Regions from separate parts of the Promicromonospora sp. Marseille-Q5078 genome, predicted to be linked through region 2. Evidence: predicted binding sites of a transcription regulator. Region 2 holds the regulator's gene; each other region holds the start of a gene.
What was found. Region 2 encodes LexA, which represses DNA repair genes until DNA is damaged. Its sites were predicted from a motif close to TCGAACANNTGTTCGA; they were not measured.
Positions count from the first base shown of each region.

Region 1 (9,671 bases), 220 kb from region 2:
TGACGTTCGGCCATGATGCGGCGCAGCACGTCGGGGGCGTCCGTGATGAGACCGTCGACCCCCAGGTCCAGGAGCGAGCGGATCGTCGCCGGGTCGTCGACGGTCCACGGCACCACCGCCATGCCGGCGTCGTGCGCGGCGGACACCAGCTCGGCCGTGGTGAAGGGCACGTAGCCCGGGTCGCCGACGCCTCCGCCCTGCGGGTCCCCGTGCACGGGCGAGACGGCGTCCGCCCCGAAGGACGCGGCCGCGGCGACGAACCGCTGCTGGAGCGAGCCCTCGAAGTCGTCGATGTCGAGCCCTCCGAGCCACGGCGAGGCCCCCGCCTGGCCCTGCTGCAGGAACTGCTGGCCGTTGGTGAGCGCCACCACCGGCAGGCGCGGCGCGACCTCGCGCATCCGCATGAGAGAGCCCCAGTCGAAGCTCTGGATCGTCACCTGGTCGGTGAGCCGCGCGCGGCGCACCTCGCGCGCCACGACCTGCACGAACTGCTCGCGCGGCGCCGTCTGGTCGGGCGCCCCCGCCTCGACCTTGGTCTCGACGTTCAGGGTGACCTGCCGCGCCCGGTAGCGGTTCACGAGGTCGAAGACCTCGGACAGCAACGGGATGCGCTCGCCGGGGTGCAGCTCCTGGTCCGGGAACTGCGGCTGCCGCAACGAGCCGCAGTCGATCGTACGGACCTGCGCGAGCGTGAGGTCCTTGATGTACGTGCGCCCGGGCACGTACGGGTACTCCGGGTCGCCGGGGGTCGCGGGTGCGGTGTCGACGCACTTGGCGGGGCTGAGGTCACGGTCGTGGGTCACCACCGCGTACCCGTCGGCGGTGATCTGAACGTCCAGCTCGAGGGTGCTCACCCCGAGCTCGAGGGCGTTCGCGAAGGCGGGCAGCGTGTTCTCGACGGTCATCGCGACCCCGCCCCGGTGCGCCTGGAGATCGAACGTCCGCGTGTTGCCGTGGCCGTGCTCCTGTCCATGCCCACGCCCCTGCCCCGTGGCGACGGCGGGGGCGGCGCCCGCGGCCGCGAGGGCGGCGCTGACGACGACGGCGGCGACGGCGGCGACGGCTCGACGGGTGCGCATGGGCCGAGCCTGGGAGACGGCGGTGATCCCCGGGTGGACGGGGTGCAGCCGGAGGCCGACGGCGGGGTGAACTCCCCACGGACGCCCAGGCGGCTCCGAGGGTGCGGTTCCGCGCAGGACGTGGGCCTCACCGGAAGTCCCGGGACCGGGTCGCGACGGGCAGCCGCAGCGGCGCGAGGTGCTCCGCGAGCAGGTTGACCGCGCCGTCGGCGCTCTCCACCCGGCCGCGGACCACCATCGCGGGGGCCCCGCGCGCGACGACGGCGAAGCGCCGCCACAGCCCGGCGGAACAGATGACGTTGAGCAGCCCCGTCTCGTCCTCGAGCGACAGGAACGTCACGCCGCCCGCCGTGCCCGGGCGCTGCCGGTGCGTCACGACGCCGCCGACCGCCACCCGCCGGCCGGGCTCGGTGGCGCACACCCCGGCGACGGTGAGCACCCCCGCCCGCTCCAGGCCCTCGCGCACGTGCTCCAGCGGCGACGTCGAGCCCGGGGTGATCCCGGTGGCCCAGGCGTCCGCGACGTCCACCTCGACCGGCGTCATGCCGGGCAGGGTCGGGGCGTCCACCCCGACGGACACGCCCGGCAGGGTGCCCGGTCCCTCCTGCCCGAGGGCGCCCGCCGCCCACAGCGCCTCCCGCCGTCCGGCGCCGAGGCCCTCCGTGGCGCCCGCGGTCGCGAGCCCCTCGAGCCGGGCGGTGCTGAGCCCCACCCGGCGGGCCAGGTCGCGCAGGTCGCGGAACGGGCCGCCCTCCTCCCGCTCGGCGACCATCCGCTCGGCGAGGTCGTCCCCGATGCCGCGCACCGCGGACAGCCCGAGCCGCACCGCGAGCGCCGGGTCCGGGGCCGGCCCGAAGCCCGCGTCCGGGGGGGCGGGGGCTTCCGCCCCGGCCTCTGCCAGCCGCTCCACGCCCGCGAGCGCCCGCGAGGCGTTGACGTCCGGGCGCAGCACCTGCACGCCGTGGCGGCGCGCGTCGGCGGCCAGCGACTGCGGCGAGTAGAACCCCATCGGCTGCGCGGCCAGCAGGCCCGCGTAGAACGCGGCCGGGTGGTGCACCTTGAGCCACGAGCTGGCGTACACGAGGTAGGCGAACGAGTAGGCGTGCGACTCGGGGAAGCCGAAGTCGGCGAACGCCTTGAGCTTGTCGTAGATCTCCTCGCGCACGCCCGCGTCGTCGACCCCCTTCTCGCGCATCCCTTCCAGGAGCCGGCCGCGCAGCTCCTCCATCCGTTCGACCGACCGCTTGGAGCCCATCGCCCGGCGGAGCTGGTCGGACTCCTTGGCGCTGAAGCCCGCGACGTCGATCGCCATCTGCATGAGCTGCTCCTGGAACAGCGGCACGCCCTTGGTCTTGGCCAGCGAGCTCTCCAGCAGCGGGTGCAGGAAGGTCACGGGCTCCCGGCCGCGCGCCCGCTCGATGTACGGGTGCACGGACCCGCCCTGGATGGGCCCCGGCCGGATGAGCGCGACCTCGATGACGATGTCGTAGAACTGCCGCGGCTGCAGCCGCGGGAGCGTCGCCATCTGGGCGCGCGACTCCACCTGGAACACGCCGACCGTGTCGGCGGCGCACAGCAGGTCGTACACCGCCGGGTCGTCGTCGGGCAGGCCGTGCAGCGTCAGCCGCTCCCCCGTCTGCTCGGCGATCGAGTCGAACGCGTACCGGATGGCGGTGAGCATGCCCAGGCCGAGCAGGTCGAACTTCACCAGCCCCGCGTCCGCGCAGTCCTCCTTGTCCCACTGCAGCACCGTGCGCCCCTCCATGCGGGCCCACTCCACAGGGCACACCTCGATCACCGGGCGGTCGCACATGACCATCCCGCCGGAGTGGATGCCCAGGTGGCGCGGCAGGCGCAGCATGCGGTCGGCCAGGTCGAGCACCGGGCCGGGGATCTGCCCCTCCTCCTCGGCCGACGGCGGGCGCCGTCCGGGCACGACGTCGTGCGCGTCGTCGGCGCGCCGGACCTCGCCCGCGTCCGTCGCGACCGGGTCGACGACGCGTCCGGCGCCGCGCGCGGCGGGGCCCCACAGCGCGTCGGTCCGCGCGTCCTTGGCGGCGGTCCGGTTCGGCGGCTCCCCCGGTGCGCCCCCGGTGCCCGGGGAGCCGGCCTCCGCCCGCGCGGCCCGGACCGCGGCGTCGGCCGCCGGGCTGACGGGGTCCGGGCCGCGCAGCGACCCCCAGCGCTCGATGGACTTGCTCCAGGCGTCCTGCTGCCCGACGTCGTACCCGAGGGCGCGGGCGGCGTCGCGCACGGCCGAGCGCGGACGGTAGGAGATGACGTTCGCCACCTGCGCCGCGTGCGTGCGCCCGAACGTCGCGTAGACGTGCTGGATGACCTCCTCGCGGCGCCCCGACTCGATGTCGATGTCGATGTCCGGCGGGCCGTCCCGCTCCGGCGCGAGGAAGCGCTCGAACAGCAGGCCGTGCTTCACGGCGTCGACGGCGGTGATGCCCAGCGCGTAGCAGACCGCCGAGTTGGCGGCGCTCCCGCGGCCCTGGCACAGGATGCCCTCCCGCCGGCAGAACTCCACGAGGTCGTAGACGACGAGGAAGTAGCCGGGGAAGGTCAGCTGCTCGATGACGCGCAGCTCGTGGTCGATCTGCGCCCAGGCACGCTCGTTGCCGGGGACGCCGGGGGCGGGGCGCGGCCCGTACCGGTCGGTGGCGCCCCGCCGCACCAGCTCGCGCAGCCAGGTCGCCTCGTCGTGCCCGTCAGGAACGGAATAGGGCGGCAGGTTCGGCGCCACCAGGCGCAGGTCGAAGGCGCACTCCGCCGCGAGCGCGGCCGCCGTGGCGACGGCCTGCGGGTGCCGCCGGTGCAGCACGCGCATCTCGGCGGCCGAGCGCAGGTGCGCAGTCGGGGCGCCGGGCAGCCAGCCGTCCAGGCCGTCCAGGGAGGACCGCGCCCGCACCGCGGCCAGCGCCCCCGCCAGGTCGGCGTCGCGCGGGCGGGCGTAGTGCGCGTCCGTCGTCGCGACGAGCGGCAGCCGGGCCTCGCGGGCCAGGCCGGCGAGCGCCGCGTGCAGGTCGGCGTCCCGCGGGTCGCCGGTGGCGGTGATCTCGACGGCCACGTTGTCGCGGCCGAAGGTGGCGGTCAACAGGTCGAGCTCGTGCCGCGCGGCCCCGACGCCGCCGCCCGGTGCGGTGAGAGCGCGCCGGACGGCGCCCTTGCGGCACCCCGTGAGCACGAGCCACTCGCCACCCGCCTCGCCGCCCAGCCCCTCGAGGTCGTACCGGGCCTTGCCCTTGACCCCCGCCTCCAGGTGCGCGGTCGCGATCGCCCGGGACAGGTTCCGGTAGCCCTGGTCGCCCCGCGCCAGGACCAGCAGGTGGGTGGCCCGCGGGTCGGGGACGCCGGTCGGCGGGTCGAGCACCGGCCGGCTCCCGGCGGTGCCCGGCGCCGCCCCGGGCGTCAGCGGGGCCGGCAGGTGCAGCTCGGCACCGAAGACGGTGGGCAGCCCCACCTTCCGGGCGGCCTCCGCGAAGCGCACCACCCCGTACAGCCCGTCGTGGTCGGTCAGCGCCAGCGCGTCGAGCCCGAGCCGGGCGCCCTCGGCCGCCAGCTCCTCGGGGTGCGACGCGCCGTCGAGGAAGCTGAACGCCGAGTGGGCGTGCAGCTCGGCGTAGCCGCTGCCCCGCTCCGCCTCAGTCATGGCTCTCCTGACGACCGAGGCTGCGGTTCCGCTCCCGGCGCGCGCCTCGTACCTCGGCCCCCACCCTCCGCTGCACCTCCGCCTCAGTCATAGAACGCCTCCACCTGCCAGGTGCCGCCGGACTGCGCCAGCAGCAGCGCCCGGCCGTCGTCGAGCACCGCCTGCAGGTAGACGCGGCGGGCCCCGCCGCCGGCGGACCCCCAGCGCTCGGCGAGCGGCCACGGCCCCGCCCAGCCCGTCACCGCCGCCACGTCCCGCGCCCCGCCCCGATCGCCCGGGCGCTCGACGGCGGCGGGCTCGCCGCTCATCGCGAGCCGGGCGTCCACGACGACGTCGCGCCCCGTCGCGTCGAGCAGCCGGGCGGGCACCGGCTCGTCCGGCAGGCCCGCGGGCGCGGGGCTCGGCAGGGCGCCCGGCCAGGGCTGGTCGGGGTCACGACCGGCGTCGCCCTCCGTGCCGAAGGGGACGAGCCGCACCCGGTCGCGGGGACCGCGGCCGCCCTGCAGCTCCACCGTGAGCACGGCGTGCCCGCCGAGCAGGCCCTGCACCCGCCCGAGCGCACGCCGGGCGCGCTCGCCCTCGCCGGCGTCCGCCCCCCACAGGCCGGGCTGGTGCGTCGTCGCCGGGACGACGTCCTCGGCCGCCAGCGCGAGGTGCGCGATCGGCGCGACGACGGGGTCCGCCTCTCCCCCGCGCCGGGCGGACGCCGCGGTGAGCCACCCCTCGAGCTGCCAGCGCACCCGGTCCGTGATCCGCGCCGCGCTCATCCCGCCCGCGGCCGCGTCGTCCGTGCGCCACACGCGCTCCAGCACCGCGCCTTCCCCGTCGCCGCCGACGTCGTCCCCGCCGAGGTCCCCGCCCGCCGTCGTGCGCGCGGTGATGCGCAGCCGCCCGCAGGCCAGGCCGCGGGAGGCGAGCAGGTCGTGCAACGCGGTGGCCAGGCGGCGCGCGGCGAAGGTCGCGACGTCGACCCGCAGCGCGGGCGGGTCGAGCTCCTCCGCGACGGCGAGGTCCTCCTCGACCCGGCGGCGGGCGGGCGGGCGCAGGTCCTCCCCGCGGGCCAGTCGCTGGGCCCACACGCCCAGGTCGCCGAAGCGGGCCTGCACGCTCGCGGCGGGCAGGCGCGCCAGGTCGCCGAGGGTGCGCAGGCCGAGCCGCCACCACAGCCCCGCCGCCTCGCGCACGGCGGCCACCCCGGTCGGGTCGCAGACGGCGTGCACCAGCTCCCCCACGGGGCGGTCGGCGAGGAACGCCGCGGACCCGCCCGCGGGCACGACGGCGTCCTCGCGGGCGGCGAGCACCGCCGCGAGCAGCCCGTCGGCCACGCCCACCTGGCTCTCGTGCCCGGTGCGCGCGGCGACGGCCCCCACCAGGGCCTGTGCCAGCGCGAGCTCCGAGCCGTGGTAGCGCGCCGCCCCGCCGGCCGGCAGCAGGAGCAGGCCCGGGCGCGCCACCTCCAGGCCCGCGACCACCGTCTCGGCGGCGAGCGCCACCGGCTCGAACTCGCGCGCGTCGCGGGCGTCGTCGGCCGGCAGCAACGCCACCTCGGGGCAGCGCTCCTGCGCCTGCCGGCGCCGCATCCCCCGCCGCACCCCCTGGGCGCGGGCGACGGCCGAGACGGCCACGACGCTGTGCCCCGCGCCCGTCCCGCCGCCCGAGCGGGCGCCGAGCACCGCGGCCGGGACGTGCGCGTCCAGGCCGGCGGCCGTCAGCGCCGCCACCACCGGCCAGTCCGGGACCCACAGCGCGGACGTCCGCGCCCCGCCGCCCGACCCCGTGCCGTCCGGTGCGTCGCCCGCCATCACGCCACCCGCAGGCGGGGGCCCGCCGCCCGGTCCCCGGCGCGCCGGGCGACGTCCCCGTCGGTGCGCGTGCCGGCGACGGCGCCCGCCGCGACGGGGTCGCCCCCGACGACGCGCTCGACCCGCAGCGGTACGTCCACCTCGATGTCGACCGGCCGCGCGGCGGCGCCGCGACCCGCGCGACGCACGCGCAGGGTCCGGCGGCGCAGCCAGCCCGCCCCGTGGTCGACGCCGGACCAGGTGCCGCCCCGCGCGTCGAGGGTCACGTGCGCGCCCTGCCACGCGGCCTGCGCCACCAGCACCGCGCCCCGCTCCCGGGCGCGCGCGGCCAGGCGACGGCGGTCGGCGTCCAGCAGCGTGGCGCCCGGCCCGACGACCACCACGTCCATCCCGTCGAGCAGCGCGGCCACCGCGGCCGGCGCGTCCGGGCCGGGGGCGGGCACGAGCACCGTCCGGCCGAGCGCGATCCCCGCGTCCGCGGCCGCGAGCATCCCGACCGCGGGCGCACCGACGAGCGCGACCCACGCGCCGGACCGCGACGCCTCCGCCAGCAGGGCGAGCAGGAGCGTCGTCGAGCCCCGCACGGCGAGCACCGTGCCGGCGGCCAGCCCGCCCCCGGGCAGGAGCGCGGCCAGCCCGGGGTGCACCGGCAGCAGCCGGCCGTCGGGCTCCGGGCTCCCCCGCCCGGTGCGCTGCTCCGCCGCCCGCAGCGCCGCCCGGGCGGCGGCGGCCCGGCCCGGGACGGGGACGGAGCCAGGTGCCGGGCCGGGTGCGGGGGCAGGTGCCGCGGTACTACGCGGAGGGGCGACGACCGTCACGCGACCTCCTCCCGGGCCCGGCGCGCGAGCACCCGGACGACCAGACCTGCACGACGCGCGACGTCCGGCGTCGGATTCGAACGCTTGTTCGAACACTGTCAGTAGACGTCGCGCCGACGGCGCCTGTCAACCGCGCAGGTCGGCCGCCCGGCCCGACCCGCAGCGCGACCCGCAGGCCGGGTGCAGGCGCCCTCGCGCGGCGCGCTTCCTGTACGCTGCACTCGACATACCGCGCAGTCGGTATGTCGATCCCGGCGCCCCGCGGTCCACACTGGGGGCGCCAGCACCGACGACGAGGAGGTCGTGCCCGTGCCGCCCACCGGCGTCCCGCCGCGCACCGTCGCGCGCCATGCCCGGACCTGCGCCCCCGTCGTCGCGTCCGCACCGTCGTCCCATCGAGGAGAGGACCCCGCATGACCGAGCAGGCACCCCAGCCCCGCACCGCGATCGTCACGGGAGGAGCCCGCGGCATCGGCGCCGCGACCGCCCGCCGCCTGTCCGCCGACGGCCACGCCGTCGCCGTCCTCGACCTCCTCGAGGAGCAGGCGGCCGACACCGCCGCCGGCATCGTCGCGGGCGGCGGGCGCGCGATCGGGCTCGGCGTGGACGTCGCCGACGCCGCGGCGGTCGAGGCCGCCGTCGCCCGCGTGACCGACGAGCTCGGCGCCCCCACCATCCTGGTCAACAACGCCGGGATCCTGCGCGACAACCTGCTGTTCAAGATGTCCGAGGACGACTGGGACGCGGTGCTGCGCGTGCACCTGCGCGGCGCGTTCGTGATGTCCCGGGCGGTCCAGTCGCACATGGTCGCGGCCGGGTGGGGCCGCATCGTCAACCTGTCCAGCACGTCCGCGCTCGGCAACCGCGGCCAGGCGAACTACTCCGCCGCGAAGGCGGGCATGCAGGGCTTCACCAAGACCCTCGCGATCGAGCTGGGCAAGTTCGGCGTCACCGCCAACGCCGTGGCACCCGGCGTCATCGCCACGGACATGATCGCCGCGACCGCCGAGCGGGTGGGCGTCTCCCTGGACGACTTCCTCGCGGCCGCCGCGAAGGACGTGCCGGTCGGCCGCGCCGGGCGCCCCGAGGACATCGCCGCCGCCGTGGCGTTCTTCGCCTCCGAGGAGGCGTCGTTCGTCTCGGGCCAGGTGCTCTACGTGGCGGGCGGGCCGAAGGCATGAGCGCCGCAGCCCCCGGGACGAACGGGACGCCCGAGGCGCCGTCCACGGTCCGGGTCGCCTCGCCCGCCGCGCTGGCGGACGCCGTCGGGCAGCGGGCCACCGGCGCGTGGTTCACGGTGGAGCAGGGGCGCATCGACGCGTTCGCCGACGCCACCGAGGACCACCAGTGGATCCACGTCGACCCCGCGCGCGCCGCGTCGGGACCGTTCGGCACGACGATCGCCCACGGGTTCCTCACCCTGTCCCTGCTCCCCCGGCTGGCCTCGTCGCTGGTCGAGGTGGACGGCGTCGCCATGGCGATGAACTACGGCCTGGACAAGGTGCGGTTCCTCCACCCCGTGCCCGCCGGCGCCCGCGTGCGCGCGACGACGGAGCTCACCGGCGCCGAGACGGTCGCGCAGGGCGTGCGGCTGGCCTCCACGGTGACGGTCGAGATCGAGGGCGTCGACAAGCCGGCGCTCGTCGCGCAGACCCTCGCCCTGTACGTCCCGGCAGGCTGACCGCGCCGGGCCCACGGCCGGTCACCAGGACAGCTCGCCGTGCCGGGAGACGAAGGTGCCGGTCGGCCCGTCGGGGCCGACCTGCGCCATCCGGACGACGATCTCGGCCCCCTCCGCGACGGTCTGCGTCCCGGTCCGGCCGTTGAGGCCCGTCCTCGTGAACCCCGGCTCGACGGCGTTGACACGGAACGCCGGGAAGGCCTTCGCGTACTGGATCGTCAGCGCGTTCACCGCGGCCTTCGACGTCGGATAGCTCAGGCCCGGGTAGAAGTGCGTGGGGCCGTCCGGGTCGCCGAGGCCGGCCAGCGACCCGAGGCCGCTGGACAGGTTGACGATCACCGGGGACGCCGAGCGCCGCAGCAGCGGCAGGAACGCGTGCGTCACGCGCACGACGCCGAGCACGTTGGTCTCGAGGGTCCGCCGGACGTCGTCGGCCGACTCGTCCGCGGGCGTCGGGACGGCGTTGCCGGCCAGGCGGGGCTCGATCCCCGCGTTGTTGACCAGCACGTCGAGCCCGCCCTCGGCCTCGACGAGGGCGGCGGCCGCCGCGACGGAGGCGTCGTCGAGCACGTCGAGGAGGACGAAGCGCGCCCCGAGCTCCTCGGCCGTGGCACGGCCGCGGGCCTCGTCGCGGGC
Region 1 covers NZ_JBNPQG010000001.1:2,151,128-2,160,798, reverse strand. The annotation lists gene ACQFYA_RS09985 (glycerophosphodiester phosphodiesterase family protein) at 1-1,079, opposite strand, end outside; gene ACQFYA_RS09980 (error-prone DNA polymerase) at 1,207-4,734, opposite strand; gene ACQFYA_RS09975 (Y-family DNA polymerase) at 4,818-6,536, opposite strand; gene imuA' (DnaE2-dependent mutagenesis accessory factor ImuA') at 6,536-7,354, opposite strand; gene fabG (3-oxoacyl-ACP reductase FabG) at 7,768-8,535, shown strand; gene ACQFYA_RS09960 (MaoC family dehydratase) at 8,532-9,035, shown strand; gene ACQFYA_RS09955 (SDR family NAD(P)-dependent oxidoreductase) at 9,057-9,671, opposite strand, start outside.
Region 1: imuA' (DnaE2-dependent mutagenesis accessory factor ImuA') is a predicted target of LexA. The motif match lies at 7,431-7,446, and genes of this name have one in related genera.

Region 2 (9,671 bases):
ACCTCCGCCTCGACGAGCCCGTCCGTGTAGAGCATCAGCGCGAAGGGCCCGTCGAGGTCGATCCGCCGCGGCTCCCACCCGCCCTCCACAGGGACGCCCAGCGCACGGCCGCGCCCCGTCGGCGGCAGCGCCTCGCACCGCAGGTCGCCCACCGGGCCGGTGATGAGCAGCGGCGGCAGATGGCCAGCCAGGTACACGTCGGCGCCGGAGCGGTCGGGCGTCACGACCACCTGGCACAGGGTCACGAACACCTCGGGCCGCGACCGTTCCGTCAGGAGCACGCGCTCCAGGTGCTCGAGGATCCGCTCGGGCTCGGTCCCGGTCAGCACCAGCGTGCGCCACGCCGTGCGCAGCGTGGCTCCGAGGGCGGCCTCGTCCGGGCCGTGACCGGCGACGTCGCCCACCACGGACAGGACCGTGCCGTCGGGCGTCTCCACCGTGTCGAAGAAGTCGCCGCCGAGCAGCCCGCCGCCGCCCGGCAGGTAGCCGACCATCACGGAGACCTTCTCGTCGCCCACGAGGGGCTTGGGCAGCAGCGCACGCTCCAGCCGCGCGGTCTCCTCCGCGCGCACGGCGCTGCGGTAGAGGGCCCGCTGCTGGGCGGCGGACCGGCGGCGCTGCAGCGCGTAGCGCAGCGACCTTCCGAGGAGCCCCGAGTCCGTCTCGCCCTTGACCAGGTAGTCGTCGGCGCCCGCCGCCACGGCACGCAGCCCCTGGTCGCCGCCCGTGAGGCCGGTGAGCACCACGAGGGCGGGCACGTCGTGCACCCGCTCGGCCACCTCGCGGAGCCGTTCCACGGCCGTGAGCCCGACGGCGTCGGGCAGCCCGAGATCCAGCAGCACGCAGTCGACGCCCGGCGCGCCGCCGGGGCGGGCGAGCGCGTCCACCGCCTCCGCGACGGACCGGGCACGCCTCAGGACGATCGACACCTCGGCGTCCTCGAGCAGCTCCGTGACGAGCAGCGCGTCCCCGTCGTCGTCCTCGACGAGAAGCACGGTGGCCGTCGCGTCCTCGGCCGGCCCCTCGGACCCGGCTCGCAGGACGTCGCCGCTGCTCATGGGCCAGATCCTAGCCCGCACGTGCCCGCCCGGGCGGTGCCCCCGGCCCGGCGCGTCGCCGCTCGGCGCCCGGACGGCGCACCCGGGCGCCCGCGGCATCTGCAATGATGGTCCGCCGCACCGTGGCCGCGCCGCCGACCGCGCGCGGCGCGAAGGACGCTGGGGAGGATGCGTGGCAGGCAGGCACGACGAGCTGGCCCGCGAGCAAGGGGTCGTCGACGGCCTCTACGCCCGACTGGACGAGCTGCGGCGCGCGACGCGCGACCGCCTGGTGGAGGTCCGCCGGTCCGGGCCCTCCGGATCGCCGCAGAACCGGAGCGAGCGCGACGCGTTCGCCACCCTGTACGAGGACCGCGTCGCGCAGCTCGACGCCGTCGAGGACCGGCTCGCGTTCGGCCGCCTCGACCTCGACGACGGCGACACTCGGTACGTCGGGCGCCTCGGTCTCGCGGACGACGAGCACCGGTCCCTGCTGACCGACTGGCGAGCGCCGGCCGCCACCCCGTTCTACCGGGCCACGGCCCTGCACCCCGCGGGGGTGCGACGCCGCCGGCACCTCGTCACCAGCGGGCGCGCCGTGACCGGCCTCGAGGACGAGGTGCTCGACCTCGACGCGCTGCAGTCCGTCGACGGAGAGGGCGACGGCACGGACGGCACCCTCGCCGCCTCCACGCTGTCGGGCGAAGGCGCGTTGCTGGCGTCGCTCGCCGCGCGTCGCACCGGCCGGATGACCGACATCGTCGCGACGATCCAGGCCGAGCAGGACCGCATCATCCGCTCCGACCTGCCCGGCGCGCTCGTGGTCCAGGGCGGGCCCGGCACCGGCAAGACCGCCGTCGCGCTGCACCGCGCGGCCTACCTCCTGTACGCACACCGGCGCGTGCTGGAGCGCAGCGGCGTGCTGCTCGTCGGCCCGAGCCGCGCGTTCCTGCGGTACATCGACCAGGTGCTTCCCTCGCTCGGCGAGACGGGCGTCGTGGCGACGACGGTGGGCGAGCTGCTGCCCGGCGTCCGCGCCACCGAGGTCGACGGCCCGGAGGCCACGGAGATCAAGGGACGCCTGGTGTGGCGCGACGTCGTGCACCGCGCCGTCCGCGCCCGCGAGCGCGTCCCCGCCCGCGACGTGCGCTTCCGGCTCGAGGGGTACGACCTCGCGGTGCGGCGCCGGGACGTGCGCGACGCCATCGCCCGCGCCCGGCGCACCCACAAGCCCCACAACGAGGCGCGGGCGACGTTCGTGCGCGACATGCTGGCGCGGCTCGTGGACCAGTACCGCGCGGCGGCGGACACCGAGCTCGCGCCCGAGGACGTCGCGATGGTCACCGAGGACCTGCGCTCGCATCGCGACGTGCGCGTGGCCCTCAACCTCGCGTGGTTCCCGATCACGCCCGAGAAGCTCGTCGCCGACCTCTTCGCGAAGCCGCACCGCCTCGCCGAGGCGGCCCCCGAGCTGTCCGACCGCGAGCGGGCCGCCGTGCGGCGGGACCCGGGCACCCCGTGGACCGAGGCCGACGTCCCCCTGCTCGACGAGGCCGCGGAGCTGCTCGGCGAGGACGACTCCATCGCGCGCGCCGAGGCGCGGGCCCGGGCGTCCGAGCGCGCCGCCGAGCTCGAGTACGCCCGCTCGGTCCTCGAGTCCACGGGCGCGGGCGGCGGGCTCGTCGACGCCGAGACGCTGGCGTCCCGCTTCGAGTCCACGGGCCCGCGCCTGACCACCGCCGAGCGCGCCGCGGAGGACCGCACCTGGACGTACGGCCACGTCGTCGTCGACGAGGCCCAGGAGCTCTCCCCGATGGCGTGGCGGATGCTCGTGCGCCGCGTCCCCACCCGCTCGATGACGATCGTCGGCGACGTCGCGCAGACGTCGTCGGCGGCGGGCGCCCGGTCGTGGGCCGGCGCGCTCGGCCCCGTCCTGGGCGACTCGTGGCGCCTCGAGGAGCTCACCGTCAGCTACCGCACGCCGGCCGAGGTCGCCGACGCCGCGCAGCGCATGGCGGCGGCCGCGGGGCTGCCCACCTCGCCGCTGACGGCGGCCCGCGAGGTGGTCGGCGCGCTCGAGCTCAGCCGCGTCACCCCGTCCGGCCCCGCACGGCCCGTGCTCGTGCGGGAGGTCGTGGACCACGTGCTCTCGCTCGCGGCCGAGTTCGTCGGCTCCGACGGCGCGGGCCGGGTCGCGGTGGTCGCGGCCGCCGACCAGGTGCGCGCGCTGCGCGAGGCCGTGGAGTCGGCGCTGCCCGGCGCGCTGGGACCGGAGGAGGCGTCCCGGCTGCTCGCGCAGCGCCCGGAGGACGCGCAGGTCGTCGTGCTCGACCCGCGCGGGACCAAGGGCCTGGAGTTCGACGCGGTCGTCCTGGTCGAGCCCGAGGCGGTCACCGGCGGGCCCGGGGGCGCCTCGGACCTGTACGTCGCGATGACCCGGCCCACCCAGCGACTCGTCGTGGTGCACGAGCAGCAGCTCCCCGCCGGGATCGTGGAGCTCGCCGTGGCGTGAGACGGGTTTGTGGGCACGGCCCCGCACGGCGCACCATGGGCACGTGCTGCGTGCCCTGTTGCTCGAGAACGTCCACCCTGTCGCCGCCCAGAATCTCCGTGACGCGGGGATCGAGGTCGTCACGCGCTCCGGCGCGCTCGACGAGGCCGAGCTGATCGAGTCCCTCGCGGACTTCCAGATCCTCGGTATCCGGTCCAAGACCACCGTGACGCGGAAGGTCCTGGAGAGCGTCCCGAGCCTGCAGGCCGTGGGCACCTTCTCCATCGGCACCAACCAGATCGACCTCGAGGCCGCCGCGGCCCACGGTGTCGCGGTCTTCAACGCGCCGTACTCCAACACGCGCTCCGTGGTGGAGCTGGCGGTCGCGGAGATCATCTCCCTCACCCGCCGCCTCACCGTGCGCGACAAGGCGCTGCACGACGGCGTCTGGGACAAGACCGCCGACGGCGCGCACGAGGTGCGCGGCCGCACCCTCGGCATCATCGGCTACGGCAACATCGGCTCCCAGCTCTCGGTGCTCGCGGAGAACCTGGGCATGCGGGTCGTGTTCTACGACACGGCCGAGAAGCTGTCCCTCGGGAACGCGCACCGCGTCGAGACCGTCGAGGAGCTCCTCGCCGTCTCCGACGCCGTGACGATCCACGTGGACGGGCGGCCCGGCAACGCCGGCCTCTTCGGGGCGGAGCTGTTCGCCGGGATGAAGCCCGGCGCGATCTTCCTCAACCTGTCCCGCGGGTTCGTGGTCGACGTGGAGGCGCTCCGTGAGCACATCCTGTCGGGCCACCTGGGCGGCGCGGCCGTCGACGTCTTCCCGACGGAGCCCAAGAAGCGCGGCGACGAGTTCACCTCTCCCCTGCGCGGGCTGCCGAACGTCATCCTCACGCCGCACGTCGGCGGCTCGACCGAGGAGGCCCAGGAGGCCATCGGCGAGTTCGTGTCCAAGAAGGTGCGGGACTTCGTGCTGACCGGGTCGACGACCCTGTCCGTGAACCTCCCGAACCTCCAGCTCGCGCACACCGGCGTCGGCCGCATCATGCTGCTGCACCGCAACGTCCCCGGCGTCCTCGCGCGGGTGAACCAGGTGTTCGCCGACCACGGCGCCAACATCGAGGCGCAGATGCTCGCCACCCGCGGCGAGGTCGGCTACGTGGTCACCGACATCTCCGACGTCACGCAGCGCGGCGCCTCGGCGAAGCTGCAGGCGATGGACTCCACGATCCGCCTGCGCATCCGGGACGCCTTCGAGCGGCCCGAGTTCCCGCCCGGGCCCGCGGCCGGCTGATTCCGGCCCCCCCACGCACGAAGGGCCTCCCCGGTTCCCCGGGGAGGCCCTTCGCACGTGCGGCCGGCGTGCGGCCGAGCGGCTCAGCCGGACTTGCGCCGGAACATCTTCTGCACCGGCCCGGCGGTCTCGGAACCGTGCACCTGGCCGGTGTTGCCGTCCTTGCCGGCGGTCGGGTGGCTGGCGGCGTTCTTCCGCTCCAGCGCCTCCCGGAAGCGCGCCTTCGTGTCCTCGGAGGGCTTCGCCGCCTTGGAGTCGTCCGTCGTCATCACGGTCACCTCGTGGTCCGTCGGGGTGGGCGTGCTCGCACGGCGGACCGCGCAGCACCTGGTGCGGTCCAGCATGCCCTGGCACCTTGGGAGACGCCAGGGCATTTCGCCCGGACCGGGCGGGGATCCCTCAGCGGGCCGTGTCGCGCCCCGCGACCGTCGCCCCCGACGTCGCACCGTCGCGGTCGGACGAGCCACAGTCGTCCGCCGACGACTCGCCGTCGTCCCGGGCCTCCCGCTCGGCGCGGAGCGAGACGATCGCGCTCTCGAAGTCCTCCAGCGACTCGAACGACTGGTAGACGCTGGCGAACCTCAGGTAGGCGACCTCGTCCAGCTCGCGCAGCGGCCCCAGGATCGCGAGCCCGACCTCGTTCGCCTCGACCTCCGGGCGGCCCGACGCGCGGAGCGTCTCCTCCACCTTCTGCGCCAGCAGGGCCAGGTCGTCGGAGCTCACGGGCCGGCCCTGGCACGCCTTGCGCACCCCCGCCACGACCTTGTCGCGGCTGAACGGCTCGGTGACGCCGGAGCGCTTGGCGACCGACAGACTGGCGGTCTCGATCGTGGTGAAGCGGCGCTGGCACGCCGGGCACTGCCGCCGTCGGCGGATGGACGAACCGTCGTCGGAGGTGCGCGAGTCGATGACTCGCGAGTCCGCATGGCGGCAGAACGGGCAGTGCATCGCTGGTCTCCTGCGCTCGGCTCCGGACCGGCGCCCGGCTGCCCGACAAGGTAAGCGGCGGGCGACTCCAGGCGCAAGCAGGTCCATCCTGCCACCGGCGCCGGCTCGCGGCGGACACCACGACGGAAGCAGCGCGGCGGCGGACCCGTGGCCGATCAGTCGAGCGGCAGGAGCACGACCTGCCCCGTCCGGAGCTCTGCCGTCGCGAGGCCGTTGAGGTCGCGCAGCTCCGCGACCACGTCCCGCAGGTCGTCACCCGAGTCGCGCACCGACTGCGCGTACTGCCAAAGGGTCTCCCCGGGGGCGACCGTGTGCAGCCGGACCTCGACGCCGGACCCGGGCGACTCCGCCACCGCGCGCTGCCCGATCAGGCCGGCACCGACGAGGACCACCAGAGCGAGCAGGGCGATCACGACCCTGCCCCGCCGGGTGAGCCGGAGCCCCCCGAGGCCGAGGAAGCCCGGTGCGTCGGTGGTGCTGCGCGGGTTCTGCATCGTCCTGCCTCCGGTCCACGTCGCCGCGCCGCCCCGCGGGCGGCGCCTTCGTCGAACATCCGTTCGTCGAACACCTGTACGTCGAACTGCTGTACTAGGTGTACCACGTCGCGACGACACGGTCGAGGTCTGATCGAACAGATGTTTGATGTCGGGGCGGAACTGTCCTAGAGTGACCAGCAGCGCGATGGAAGGTTTGTCGGATTTCATCGGCCCGCCCGCGGGCCGCGCCCCTGCAGGACGGAGAACGCGATGACCAGCGGACGGGACCAGGCCCCGGCGGCTCCGGCGCCGTGGACGGCGCCGAGCGACACCCCGGAGGACGTGGCCGGCGGCACCGGGACCGCGCTCGCGTCCGTGAGCGAGCTCGCCCCCTCGGCCGACCGGCTCACGCCGCGCCAGCGGCGTGTGCTCGAGACGATCCGCAGCTCCGTCGAGGCGCGCGGGTATCCCCCGACCATGCGCGAGATCGGCGAGGCCGTGGGCCTCGCGAGCCCCTCCTCCGTCAAGCACCAGCTCACGACCCTGGAGCGCAAGGGCTACCTGCGGCGCGACCCCAACCGTCCCCGCGCGATCGAGGTGGTCGACCCCTCGGCCCCGACGGCCGACGGCGACACCGGGTCCGCCGCCGCGCTCCCGCAGGGACTCGTCGCCGGGTCGGTCGCCGGGTCGGACGCCCAGCCGGCGCAGGCCCCCTCGTACGTCCCGCTCGTGGGCCGGATCGCCGCCGGCGGGCCGATCCTCGCCGAGCAGGTGGTGGAGGACGTGTTCCCGCTCCCCCGTCAGATCGTGGGCGACGGCGCCCTGTTCCTGCTCAAGGTCGCCGGTGACTCCATGGTCGACGCGGCGATCTGCGACGGCGACTGGGTCGTGGTGCGCAGCCAGCCCGTCGCCGAGAACGGCGAGGTGGTGGCCGCGATGATCGACGACGAGGCCACGGTGAAGACCTTCAAGCAGGCCGACGGCCACACCTGGCTGATGCCGCAGAACGCCGCCTACTCCCCCATCCCCGGTGACGAGGCCCAGGTGCTGGGCCGGGTCGTGGCCGTGCTCCGCAGCCTCTGAGCCGGCCGGCAGGGCGACCCTGCGGGTTCAGAGGCCGAGCCGGCGCTGCACCGACCGCATGTTCTCGGCCGAGGCGCGCAGGCCGGCCAGCTCGTCGTCGGACAGCGGGGTGTCGATCGTCTCCGCGACCCCGCGCCGGTCCACCAGGGACGGCACGGACAGGCACACGTCGTCGATCCCGTAGAAGCCGTCGAGCCGTGACGACACGTTCATCACGCGGTGCTCGTCGTTGAGGACCGCCTCGATGATGCGGGTCGCGGCCAGCCCCACCGCGTAGTTGGTCGCCCCCTTGCCGGCGATCACCCGGTAGGCCGACTCCACCACGTCGGTGGCGATCCGGTGCCGGGCCGGCTCGTCGAGAGGCGGGCGCCCCCGGAACGGACGCCAGTCGAGCAGCGGCACGCCGGCGATGGAGGCGGAGCTCCACAGCACGATCTCCGAGTCCCCGTGCTCGCCCGCGATATTCGCGTGCACGTTCCCGACGGCGACCCCGCAGTGCCGGGCGACGGCGTCGCGCAGCCGCGAGGAGTCGAGCACCGTCCCGCTCCCGAAGACCCGCTCGCGGGGTAGGCCGCTGATCTCCTGGGCGGCGTACGTGACGACGTCCACGGGGTTGGTGACCATGAGGTAGACGGCGTCGGGGGCCACCTCGAGCAGGCGCGGCAGGATCGTGCGCGTGAGCCCGACGGTCGCCTCGGCGAGGTCCAGCCGGCTCTGGCCGGGCTTCTGCTTCGCGCCCGCGGTCACCGCCACGACGTCCGCGCCCCGGCACACCTCGATGTCGTCGGACCCCTCGATCTCCGCCTGCGGGATGAACATGCCGCCGTGCCGCAGGTCGAGGACCTCCGCCTCCACCTTGGCGCGGTTGACGTCCATGAGCGCCACGGAGCGGGCCGCCCCCCGGGCCAGGGCGGCGTACGCGAGGGTGGACCCCACCGCGCCGGCGCCGACGATCGCGAGCTTGGTCGTACTGCGTGTGCCGTCCACGGCCCCAGGCTAGGTGTCGAGCCGCCGCAGCGCAGCACGGACGAGCTCGCCGTCCGTGGTCGGCCAGAAGTCCGGCATCGACCGGGTGAGGAACGACCCGTACCGAGCCGTCGCGAGACGCGGGTCGAGGACCGCGACCACGCCGCGGTCCTCGGACGTGCGAACCAGGCGGCCGGCCCCCTGCGCGAGCAGCAGCGCCGCGTGCGTGGCCGAGACCTGCATGAACCCGTTGCCGCCCGCCTGCTCGACGGACCGCGCGCGGGCCGCCTTCACCGGGTCGTCCGGGCGCGGGAACGGGATGCGGTCCACGAGCACGAGCTGGCAGCTCGGCCCGGGCACGTCGACGCCCTGCCACAGCGACAAGGTGCCGAAGAGGCAGGTGGCCGGGTCGTCCGCAAAGGCGCGCACCAGCGTGGGCAGCTGGTCGTCCCCCTGGCACAGCACCGGCACGTCGAGCCGCTCGCGCATGGCCTCGGCCGCCGCGAGGGCCGCGCGCCGCGACGAGAACAGCCCCAGCGTGCGTCCTCCCGCGGCCTCGATCAGGCCGGCGATCTCGTCGAGCTGGGCGTCCGTCGTCGGCTCGCGCCCCGGCGCGGGCAGGTGGCGGGCGACGTACAGGATCCCCTGGCGCGGGTAGTCGAACGGGCTGCCGACGTCCAGGCCGCTCCAGTCCGCCGTCTCGTCCGTCCCGCCGGAGCCGGCGAGGCCGAGCGAGCGCGCGACCGGGTCGAACGTGCCGCCCAGGGTGAGCGTCGCGGACGTGAACACGCCCGTCGCCTCGCCGAGCAGGTGCGTGCGGATCAGGCCCGCGACCGCGAGGGGCGCCGCGTGCAGCCGGGTGATGCCGTCGCCCGCCCAGGGCGCGTTCTCGGGCGGGCGCGAGCACCACAGCACGTCGGACGTCGTGTCCTCGGCCGCCATCCGCTCGGCGACCTCGAAGAGCTGGAGCACGGCGGACTGCGCCATCTTCATCCCGGCGTCGGGCGCGCCCTGCCCCTTCGCCTCGCCCTGCGGCTTGAGGCGGGTGAGCAGCTCGCGCGCCGCGTCGCGCACCGCCCCGACGGCCGCGCGCAGCTCGTCCGGCAGCCCGAGCGGGAAGCGTTCCGCCGGCGCGGTGGCGAGGAGGGACCCGAGCCGCTGCGACGCCGCGTCCAGCGACTCCGTCTCGGTGCCCCCGTGTCGGCGCGCGAGGCGTGCCGCGTGCTCCACCACCGTGAGGGACATGTCGACGGTGGCGGCCGCCGTCACGCGCTCCGCGAGCTCGTGCGCCTCGTCGACGACGACGGCGTCGTGCTCCGGCAGGACGCCGGGGTTCCCGGAGACGGCGATCCCGAGCATCGCGTGGT
Region 2 covers NZ_JBNPQG010000001.1:1,928,282-1,937,952, reverse strand. The annotation lists gene ACQFYA_RS08960 (PP2C family protein-serine/threonine phosphatase) at 1-1,058, opposite strand, end outside; gene ACQFYA_RS08955 (HelD family protein) at 1,231-3,549, shown strand; gene serA (phosphoglycerate dehydrogenase) at 3,593-4,831, shown strand; gene ACQFYA_RS08945 (DUF5302 domain-containing protein) at 4,915-5,175, opposite strand; gene nrdR (transcriptional regulator NrdR) at 5,231-5,779, opposite strand; gene ACQFYA_RS08935 (LysM peptidoglycan-binding domain-containing protein) at 5,935-6,273, opposite strand; gene lexA (transcriptional repressor LexA) at 6,526-7,338, shown strand; gene ACQFYA_RS08925 (L-lactate dehydrogenase) at 7,366-8,325, opposite strand; gene ACQFYA_RS08920 (ATP-dependent DNA helicase) at 8,335-9,671, opposite strand, start outside.

Region 3 (9,671 bases), 1.5 Mb from region 2:
GGCGCGACCGAGGTTGGACAGGTAGTCCGACCCGGGCGTGGAGATGTCGGAGATGTTGAGCAGGTCGACCTGCAGGCCCTGCTCGGCGAGGTCGGTCTTGGTGGACTCGACGACGCGGTCGGACAGGCCCTTGCGGTCGGAGATGATCTGCTCGATCGTCATGTCGCCGACGATGGAGCGCAGCGAGCCCTCGAGGGACTCCTTGATGATCTCGGTCAGCATCTCCTGCTGCGACAGGAAGCGCTGCGCCGCGCGGCGCACGCCCTCGTCGTCGCCGCGGACCTTGAAGTTGATCGACGCCTTGATCGCGATCTTGATGCGGTTCTTGTCGACACCCTCGACGGTGATGCCGATCTGGCGCTGCTCGAGCGAGATCGCGAAGCCCTGCTGCAGGATCGGCCAGACGAACGTGCGGCCGCCGATGACGACCCGCTGGCTCTGGGCGGCGGACTCCTTCTTGCCGGCGCCGCGGCCGACGATGACGAGGGCCTGGTTCGGCGGCACCCGGCGGATGCGCTGGGCGACGAAGATGCCCACCGCAAGGAACGCCACCACGAGGGCGAGCACCGCGATCGTGGTGATGAAGCTGCTATCGGTCGAGTCGAACATGGTGCGCGCCGGAGCGCGTCTCCTTCCGGTCGTGGGGAGGTCAGCGGGCGTGCTGGCCGGGAACCCCGACCCGCACGGTGGAGCCGGAGTGCTCGAGCACCACGACGCGGGACCCCGCGGCGATCGGCTCGTCGGAGCGGGCCAGGCGGCGCTCGAGCTCGCTCGGGACGTCGAGGGAGACCTCGCCCGACATCGGCGTCAGGTCCGTCATGGCGGTGCCGTGGGCCCCGACCAGAGAGATGGCGACGCCGTCGTCGCTCGACGCCAGCCGGCGCACGAGCATCTGCGCGAGAAGGATGGCCAGCACCCCCACCACCGCGGACGCCACGTAGGCGATCCAGGCGTCGAGGCCGTTGGCGACGACGATCGTGCCGACCGCGCCGAAGACCACGGCGCCGACGCCGAGCGACGTCCCGGACAGCGAACCGTCCCCGAGGTCGACCAGCTCGCCGACGAGGAGCGAGACCAGCAGCAGGACCATCCCTGCCGCGCCGATGAGGACGAAGACGAGCACGCGGTCTCCTGAGGTGAGGGCGACGAGTCGGGAGTCGAACCTGGTGATGAAGATGTGATGGTCGTGTGACGGCGGCGCCACTCTAGCGAACTCTGGGAGCCACCTGAACCGTCGTCCACAGGGTTATCCCGCGTGCCTGCCGATCCCTCTTCCGCGTGCTCGCCGCGCGTCCCTGCGCGATGCTCGGAGGCATGCCCCTCGTGCCGAGCAAGGACCCCCAGCTCGTGCTCCTGCGCCACGGCGAGACGCAGTGGAGCGCCAGCGGGCAGCACACCGGCCGCACCGACCTCCCCCTCACGCTGGCGGGCGAGGAGCAGGCCCGCACCGCCGGCCGCGCGCTGGGCGGCATCCCCTTCGCCACGGTGTTCGCCTCGCCGCTCGAGCGCGCCCGCCGCACGGCCGCGCTCGTCGGGTACCCCGACGCCGTCGTCGACCCCGACCTCGCGGAGTGGGACTACGGCCCCGTGGACGGGCGCACCAGCGCCGACGTGTCCGCCCTCGTGGGCCACGACTTCCAGATCTTCGACGACGGCGTGCGCGTGCTGCCGCCCGACACCGAGCACGGCGGCGGCCGCCCCGGGGAGCTGCTGGAGGACGTGGCCGCGCGCGCACGGCGCTTCGTCGAGCGCGCCGACGCCACCCTGCAGGCCGGCGGCAACGTGCTGGCCGTGGCGCACGGGCACCTGCTGCGCGTGCTCGCGACGGCATGGCTGGGGATCGACCCGCGGTTCGGGTCGCGTCTGGAGCTCGGCACCGCCGCGATCTGCCAGCTCGGCTACGGCCACGACCTGCGGACCATCGAGGGCTGGAACCTGCCGCCGCACGTCTGACCCGTGCCGCGGCACCGGGCCGGTCCCGCGCGGCGGCGCGTCTGGCACGATGTGCCGCATGACGCTGAACGACGACGACCTCATCGGCGGCGAGCACGTCGTCCTCGAGCTGCACGAGCACGCGAAGGCGGTCATCTGGCCGTTCCTGCTCCTCCTGGTCCTGCTCGTCGCCGCGGCGTTCTCGTTCGTCGTCCCGATGGACGACGTGGTCCGCTGGATCGTGCTCGGCCTGCTGCTCGTCGTCGCCGTGGTGTGGGTGCTCGTGCCGTGGCTGAGGTGGCGCACCACCTCGTGGACCGTCACCACCAAGCGCATCGCCATGCGCTCCGGGATCGTCACCCGCGTGGGCCGCGACATCCCGCTCTACCGGATCAACGACATCGCCCTCGAGAAGGACCTGCTGGACCGGATGCTCGGCTGCGGCACCCTGCAGGTCTCCGACGCCACCGAGAAGGCGGGGATGATGCTGCGCGACGTGCCGCGCGTCGACCGCGTGCAGGTGCAGCTGCAGGAGCTGCTGCACTCCGCCGACGACGGCTCGGACGACGGCGAGTGGCCCCCGTCCGAGCCGACGCGCGGGCGGCGTCGCTGACCCGGTGCCGCTGAGCTAGCTCTTCCCGCGAGGCAGCGGCAGCGGCTCCATCCACTGGTCGTCGGCCGTGAGGTCGATGCCGAACTCGGACGCGAACCGCATCGTCGTGTCGACCAGCACGCCGTCCACCGACTCGTCGAGCCGGTACACGCGCGCGCCCCGCAGCCGGTTCCGCTCCGCGCCGCTCAGCCCGTACGTGCCGAACCCGGTGTTGCCGGAGTAGCCCAGCCGCACCCCGTAGTAGTCGCCCGAGTACGTGTTCACGTGGTCGTGGCCGCAGAAGATGCCCTGGACGTCGCCCCGATGCTGGACGGCGGAGAACAGCCCCGAGTTGAACGGGCCGGGGCACTCCTCCTCGTTGCGCTCCCCCACGATGCCGTGACGCGCGACGCCACGCTCGTGGTCCGCCGCCGTACGGCCGTCCACCGAGCCGAACCACATGAAGCGGTACTCCCACAGCGGGATGTGGATGAACATGAGGGACGGGATCGCGCGGCGGTAGCGCTTCTCCAGCTCGACGGACGTGCGGAAGTACCAGTCCACCTGGTCCATCCGCACCCAGTCCCACGTCGGGTAGCCCGTGAGGTTCTGCCCCGCGATCGTGCTGGGGGCGTACCGGCCCGAGTCGAGCAGCCACACGTTGAAGGCGGGCCGGCCGTTCGTGCCGTCGATCAACAGGTGCGAGTTGCCCTGGCCGGTCACCCCCGTGGCCGTCGGGCCGTTCACGTTGTGGCGGTACGAGCGGTAGAACGCGAGCATCTGCTCCTCGTCCACGCCGCTGGTGGGCGTCGAGTCCTCGTCGTGGTTGCCGAACGTGATCGCCCAGGGGACCTGCCGCTCCTCCATCGGCTGGACCACGTTGTTCATGGCCTGCCGCATCTCGAGCGGAGTGTCGCAGCCGCCGGTGATGTTGTCCCCGTTGAGGATCACCAGGTCCGGGCGCTCGTCGTCCAGCACCGCGCGCATGAGCTCCAGCGTGCGGCGGTCGATCTTCTCGTCGTCCTGGGTGTCGTTGAACTGCACGATCGTGTACGTGCCGTCCTTGCGGAATCTCAGCTGGGGGGTGCGTCCGCCCGCGGCGGACGTCGCACCGCCGGCCGACGCCGCCGCCGACGGGGCCGCCGCGACGGCGGTGCCCGCCGCGCCCAGGCCGGTGAGGGTCATGAAGGTGCGGCGGCCGAGGCCGGACCGCTCGTCCGCGGTGGTCTGCTCGGTCGTCTGGTCGGTAGCCTGCTCGGTGCCGGTGGACACGTCGACGTGCTCGTTCCGTTGCTCGCTCATGCCCCGGAACGTAGGCGGCACGAGGGTCGCCCGACGGGCCGGGCGATGAACCCCCCATGGACAGATCCCGAACAGGGCGGGACGCGCGCTGCGCGCTTTCCGGAGGCGCGCTCAGGAGGGCGCGCTCAGAAGGGCGGTGGCCCGTCCCGGTGCCGGTCGCGGCTTGGGTCTCGGTCGCGATCTCGGGCGCGGTCTCGGTGCGGAGGCAGCGACGTGCGCGGGTCGTGCGACACCGGGTCGCGGGCGAACCGGTGGCCGGTCGGGGCGGTCCAGGTGGTGCGGCCCGTGGCCGGGTCCCGCGCGACCTGCCAGCCGCCGACCGTCTTGGCGCGGTGGTGGGTGCGGCACAGCGCGTGCAGGTTGGCACCGTGCGTCTGCGGGGCGTCGGCGGTCGGGTCGAACGGTGCGACGTGGTCGAGGTCCGAGGACGCGGCGGGCACCCGGCAGCCGGGGAACGCGCACGTGACGTCACGCGCGACGACCGCGGCCCGCAGCGCCGCGCCCGGCCGGTAGGTGCGGGACGACACGTCCGTCAGCACCCCGCTCGCCGGGTCGGTGAACAGCCGCTGCCAGACGGCGTCCGGGTCGGACGCGAGCGCCCGCGCCATCGCGGCCGGGATCGGGCCGTGGCCCGCGAGGATCGCCGGCAGGTCGTCCGAGCCCAGCAGGGTCGACGCCGCCACCGACACCCGGACACCTCCCCCGGCCCTGCGGCGGGGCGCAGCGCCGCCGGCCGCGGCAGCCTTCCCTGCGGTGTCGATCTGTCCGGTGACAAGGGCGATGAACGCGTCGGCGCGGCACTCGTCCAGCCGCCGCGCCTCCCCGGGAGCGCGGCGCAGCGCGAGGCCGACGTCGTCGATCGCGGCGAACGCGCGGGCGGCGTCGTCCGCGGGCAGGTAGGCGGTGAGGTAGGCCATCGCGTCGTCCACGGGCTCGAGCCGCACGAACCGTTCGGCCCGGGCCGCGCGGTACCGCTCGTCCGCCCCGTCCGGGTCCACCGCGATCTCCGCACGACGCATCCGCGCCCGGATCTGCGGTGCCGTGAGGCGCTCCGCGTCGGGCAGCACCTCGGCGACCGCCTCGCGGCGGAGGCGGTCGGGAAGGCGCCCGGCGTCGATCAGTGCCTCCGCCTTGCGCCGGTCGACGACACCGGAAGCCAGCGCGTCCGCCACCTCGGGCAGCCGCGACGTCCCGTGCGCGACCGTGACGAGCTGCGCCCCACCGTGCCGTGTCAGGCCGAGCCGTGCCGCGACCGCGTCGGCCACGAACTCGTGCCGCGACGACCCCCGCGTGCGCTCCAGCATCTCCGCGAGCACCCGCGCGGACCCTGCCTGCGCCCAGGCCGCGACCCGCTCCCACGCGGCCAGCACCTCCAGGATCGTGAAGTCGTCCAGCTTCGCCTCGTCCAGCGACGCCAGCGTGCTCGCCAGCTTCGGGCCCGGGCTCATGGCATCCAGCAGCGCCAGCAGGGGCCGGTCGTCGGGGCAGCCCGCATCTGCGTCGACCGGCTCGGCCGCAGCCCGGCCCCGGACACCGCCGGACACCCGGGCACGGCTGTCGGCACGACTGTCGCTGTCGACCACCGCGCCGCCGGGCGCCCAGTGCAGGTCGACAGCGCCGTCGTCGGAGTCGTCCGGACGACCCACGAGCGTGCCGGTGCCCGCCCGGACGCCAGCAGGTTCGTCGACCACCTCGACGGCCAGGTCGCCGGCGGCCAGCTGTCCGGCCCGGGCTCCGGGCCGGACCTTGACCGTGTCGATCTGGTCGCTGCCGAGAAGCCCGGCGATCGCGCGTTCGAGAACCGTCGCGCGCACCGTCGTGACGAACGGTGCGCGCGACGTGTACGGCTCCGGCGCGACCGGGGCACAGGCCGCGCCGGAGCCGGTTGCCCGAGAACGGCGGCGGCCGGGCAAGTGGGGGACCGCCCTCTCCCCGTCGTCTTCGAACATGTGTTCGAGAGTAGCGGGCGCGCGCACACCTCACAAGGGCAGATCAGGAGTCCGTGGACGGCGGCGACCGCGCCGTCCGCTCAGGCCAGACCGTCCTCGTGGAGCACCCGCTGCGCGACGGCGAACGCGCGGTTGGCGCTCGGGACGGAGCAGTAGATCGCGGTCTGGAGCAGGACCTCGCGGATCTCGTCCACGGTGAGCCCGTTGCGGACGGCCGCGCGCACGTGCATGGCGAGCTCCTCCCAGTGCCCGCCGGCGACCAGCGCGGTGAGCGTGATCATCGACCGGCTGCGGAGGTCGAGGCCCGGGCGCGTCCAGACCTCGCCCCACGCGTACCGCGCGACAAGGTCCTGGAAGTCGGCGGTGAACGCCGTCGTCCCCGCCTGCGCCCGGTCCACGTGATCGTCACCGAGCACCGCGCGGCGCACGGCCGTCCCGGACTCGCGCCGGCGTTCGTCGCCCGTGCGCCCGTCGCTCACACGCCCGTTGCCCACACGGCCGTCGCCGTGCCCGTCGTCGTGCCGTGCCGTCGTCATCTCCCTGCCTCCTCGGTCACCCGGTCCGTCGCCAGGTCGGTCACCAGGTCACGGACCAGCGCCGCGGTGCGACCCGGCCGCTCGGCGGGCGCGAGGTGCGCCGCGCCGTCGATCACGACGAGCCTCCCGCGCCGCACGCCGCGCGCCACCTCCGCGACGTCGTCCGGGGTGGTGGCCGGGTCGTCGGCACCGGCGACGGCGATCACCGGCGCGTCGACCCCGGCGAGCCGGTCACGCACGTCGAACCGCGACAGCGCCCCGCACACGGCGGCGTAGCCGAACCGGTCTGCGGTCTGCAGCGCGGTGAGCAGGCGCGTGCCCACGTCGGGGGCGCGCTCCAGGAACCCCGGCGCGAACCAGCGGCCCGCCGCGGCCGCGACCTGCGTGGGCGTGCCCGCCGCGGCGACCAGCGCGCCCCGCTCGCGCCACGGCCCGGGCTCGCCGAACCGCGCCGCCGTGCAGCACAGGAGCGCGCCGCGCACCCGCCCGGGCGCGTCGAGAAGCAGCTGCTGGCCGACGGCCGCGCCCACGGACACGCCCGCGTACCAGAACGGCGCGCCGGCGTCGCCGCGCTCCGCCTGCGCCCGGTCGACGAGCGCCAGCACCGCGGCCGCCAGGTCCGCCATGGTCAGGTCGTCCAGCGTGCCCGGCTCCACCGCGGGCGACGACCCGTGCCCGGGCAGGTCCCAGCCGACGACGTCGAGCTCGCCGTCCAGCAGCGGCACGACGTCGTGCCACACCGCCTCGACCGACGTGCCCAGCGACGGCCCCAGCACGAGCAGCGGCCGGGTCGCGTCACGCACCGCGAACGCGACCGCGCCGAGGTCGGGCGTCGTCATCGGTCGCCTCCCTCGGGGACGGCGGCGGGTGCCCGGTGCGCCGGGCCCGGACCCGTGCCCGCGTACCGCGCCAGCACCCGGTCGACGACGACCGCCGCCGCGCCGGTGTCCACCACGTCGTCCGCGCCGGCTCGCGCGCCGCCGGCCTCCTCGTCGTCCCCCGGGTCGCGCGCGCCCGGACCCGCGCCGAGGTGCTCACGAAGGTTCCGCGCGACGGCCGCCTCGTCGACCTCCAGGCCCTCGAGCAGCTCCGCGCCCGCGTGCGACGCCGCGACGGCGTGCCGCGCGAGCTGCTGCAGCGCGGGCCACTCGGCGTGCCACGCGCCGTCGGGCCGCTCGTCGACGGCCTGGCCCGCGGACGCGAGCACCTGCGCCGCCAGCGCGGGGGCCGCGAGCGCCGACCGGCGCACGAGCACGGACAGCACGGGGTTGCGCTTGTGCGCCATCGCCGACGACGCCCCGCGGCCGGGGGCGGCGGGCTCGCGCAGCTCCCCCACCTCGGCGCGCACGCCGACCAGGACGTCCACGGCGACCGTCCCCAGCGCGGCGCACGCCTCCGCGAGGGCGGCGGCCGCGCGGACCACCGGGAACCGGGTGACGTGCCAGGGCCCGGCCGTCACGGGCAGGCCCAGCTCGGCCGCCCAGGCGTCGACGGGGCGCAGCGCTGCCTCCGAGGTCGACGTGGTCTCGACAGGCTCGACCGACGGGGTCGCGCCGACGGGGCGCAGCGCTGCCTCCGAGGTCGACGTGGTCTCGACAGGCTCGACCGACGGGGCCGCGTCGACGGGGCGCAGCACTGCCTCCGAGGTCGACGTGGTCTCGACAGGCCCGACCGACGGGGGCGCGAGCGTCCCGGCCGCGCCGCCGAACGCGAGCGGCAGCGCGCGGGTCGCGTCGTCGAGCCGCGCCCGCGCCTCCGCGAGGGACTGCAGCCACCCGGCGCAGCGGGCGCCGAGCGTGATGGGCACCGCGGGCTGGGTGAGCGTGCGCCCGAGCGCGGGCAGGTCGCGGTACCGGCGCGCGAGGCCGGCCGCCGCGGCGGTGGCGCGCGCAAGGCCCGCGTCGGCCGCGCGACCGGCGTCGCGCAGCACGAGCACGAGCGCGGTGTCGAGCACGTCCTGCGACGTGAGCCCGGCGTGCACCGCGCCGACGACGTCGGCCACCGGCGTCCCGGCGGCCACGGCCGTCCCGCAGCCGGCCTCGACGGCGGTCCGCAGCCGGGCGAGCAGCGGGATCACGGGGTTGCCGCCCGCGGCCGCGTCGCGCGCCACCTCGGTCGCCAGCGCGAGCGCCGCCCCGTCGTCCCCCGCGAGCGCTACCACGGCCCGGTCCACGACGGACCCGACCGCCGCGGGCACGACGCCGCAGCGCACCTGGGCGCGCACCCACGCGGCCTCGGCGGCGAGCATCGCCCGCAGCACCGCGACGTCGTCGGTGACGGCGGCGGGCGACCCGCGGCCGAGGTCCGCGCCCGGGGTGAGGAGGCCGACGTCAGGCACGGCGGGCCCCCGGTCCTGCAGGCTCGCGGGTGTCGACAGGCTCAACCAGCGGGTCGGACGGCGGGCCGGCCGCCACGCCGCGGACGACGCCGTGCACGTGGTCGGACAGCTGCGGCGGCGGTGCGTGACCGGGCGTGCCCTGCCCGAGGTCGAGGAACACCGTCTCTCCCTCCCCGTGCAGCCGGACGTCGTGGCGCAGCGAGCCGTCGGGCTCGCGCGTCGCGACGAGCGTCGCACGACGCTCCGGCTCCAGCCCGGCGAGGAGCGGGTCGGCGGCGAGCGCCGCCGCCCTGTCCGGGTCGCCGTCGTCCGGCAGGTAGGAGCGCGTGAACAGCCGGTCGGTGAGGCCGCGGGCGAACACCGCGACGGCGATCACGGCGGCCTTCCCGGGCGCGGTCGGGCCGGGTTCGAGCGTGCGGAACCAGTACCTGCCCTCGCGGTCGGTCTCGGCGCGGCCCCAGCCGGTGAACGTGCCGTCGCGCTGGATCGAGCCCGGGCGCTGCAGGACGGCGCCCGAGGGGTCGGCGTGCCAGATCTCCAGCAGGGCGTCGGGCACGGGCCGGCCCGCGCCGTCGGACACCGTGCCGTGCAGGCGCACCGCGCCCGGGGTGCCGGGCTCGACCAGCTCGTTCCCCCGGTCGTACGGCAGCCCGAACGCGAAGAACGGGCCCACCGTCTGCCCGGGGGTGGGTCGCAGAGCGGGGGTGGCGGCGCCCGGCGCCGCGGGGCGCGTCGTGTCACTCATCGTCGTCCTCCGGCTCCGTCCAGGTGCGGCCCGATCCCGACAGCACGATGTCCCACCGGTAGCCCGTGGACCACTCGGGGGAGGTGAGCGCGTGGTCGTAGACGGCGACGAGCCGGTCGCGGGCCTGCGGGTCGCGGATCGACTGGTAGATGGGGTCGAGGGCGAACAGCGGGTCGCCGGGGAAGTACATCTGCGTCACGGTGCGCTGCGTGAAGTCCGTGCCGAAGAGGGAGAAGTGGATGTGCGCGGGGCGCCAGGCGTTCACGTGGTTCTTCCA
Region 3 covers NZ_JBNPQG010000001.1:432,802-442,472, reverse strand. The annotation lists gene ACQFYA_RS02055 (flotillin family protein) at 1-609, opposite strand, end outside; gene ACQFYA_RS02050 (NfeD C-terminal domain-containing protein) at 650-1,123, opposite strand; gene ACQFYA_RS02045 (histidine phosphatase family protein) at 1,315-1,953, shown strand; gene ACQFYA_RS02040 (PH domain-containing protein) at 2,012-2,545, shown strand; gene ACQFYA_RS02035 (metallophosphoesterase family protein) at 2,561-3,826, opposite strand; gene ACQFYA_RS02030 (HNH endonuclease signature motif containing protein) at 3,952-5,640, opposite strand; gene pcaC (4-carboxymuconolactone decarboxylase) at 5,856-6,311, opposite strand; gene ACQFYA_RS02020 (alpha/beta fold hydrolase) at 6,308-7,150, opposite strand; gene ACQFYA_RS02015 (lyase family protein) at 7,147-8,649, opposite strand; gene pcaG (protocatechuate 3,4-dioxygenase subunit alpha) at 8,642-9,394, opposite strand; gene pcaH (protocatechuate 3,4-dioxygenase subunit beta) at 9,387-9,671, opposite strand, start outside.
Region 3: ACQFYA_RS02030 (HNH endonuclease signature motif containing protein) is a predicted target of LexA. The motif match lies at 5,768-5,783, and genes of this name have one in related genera.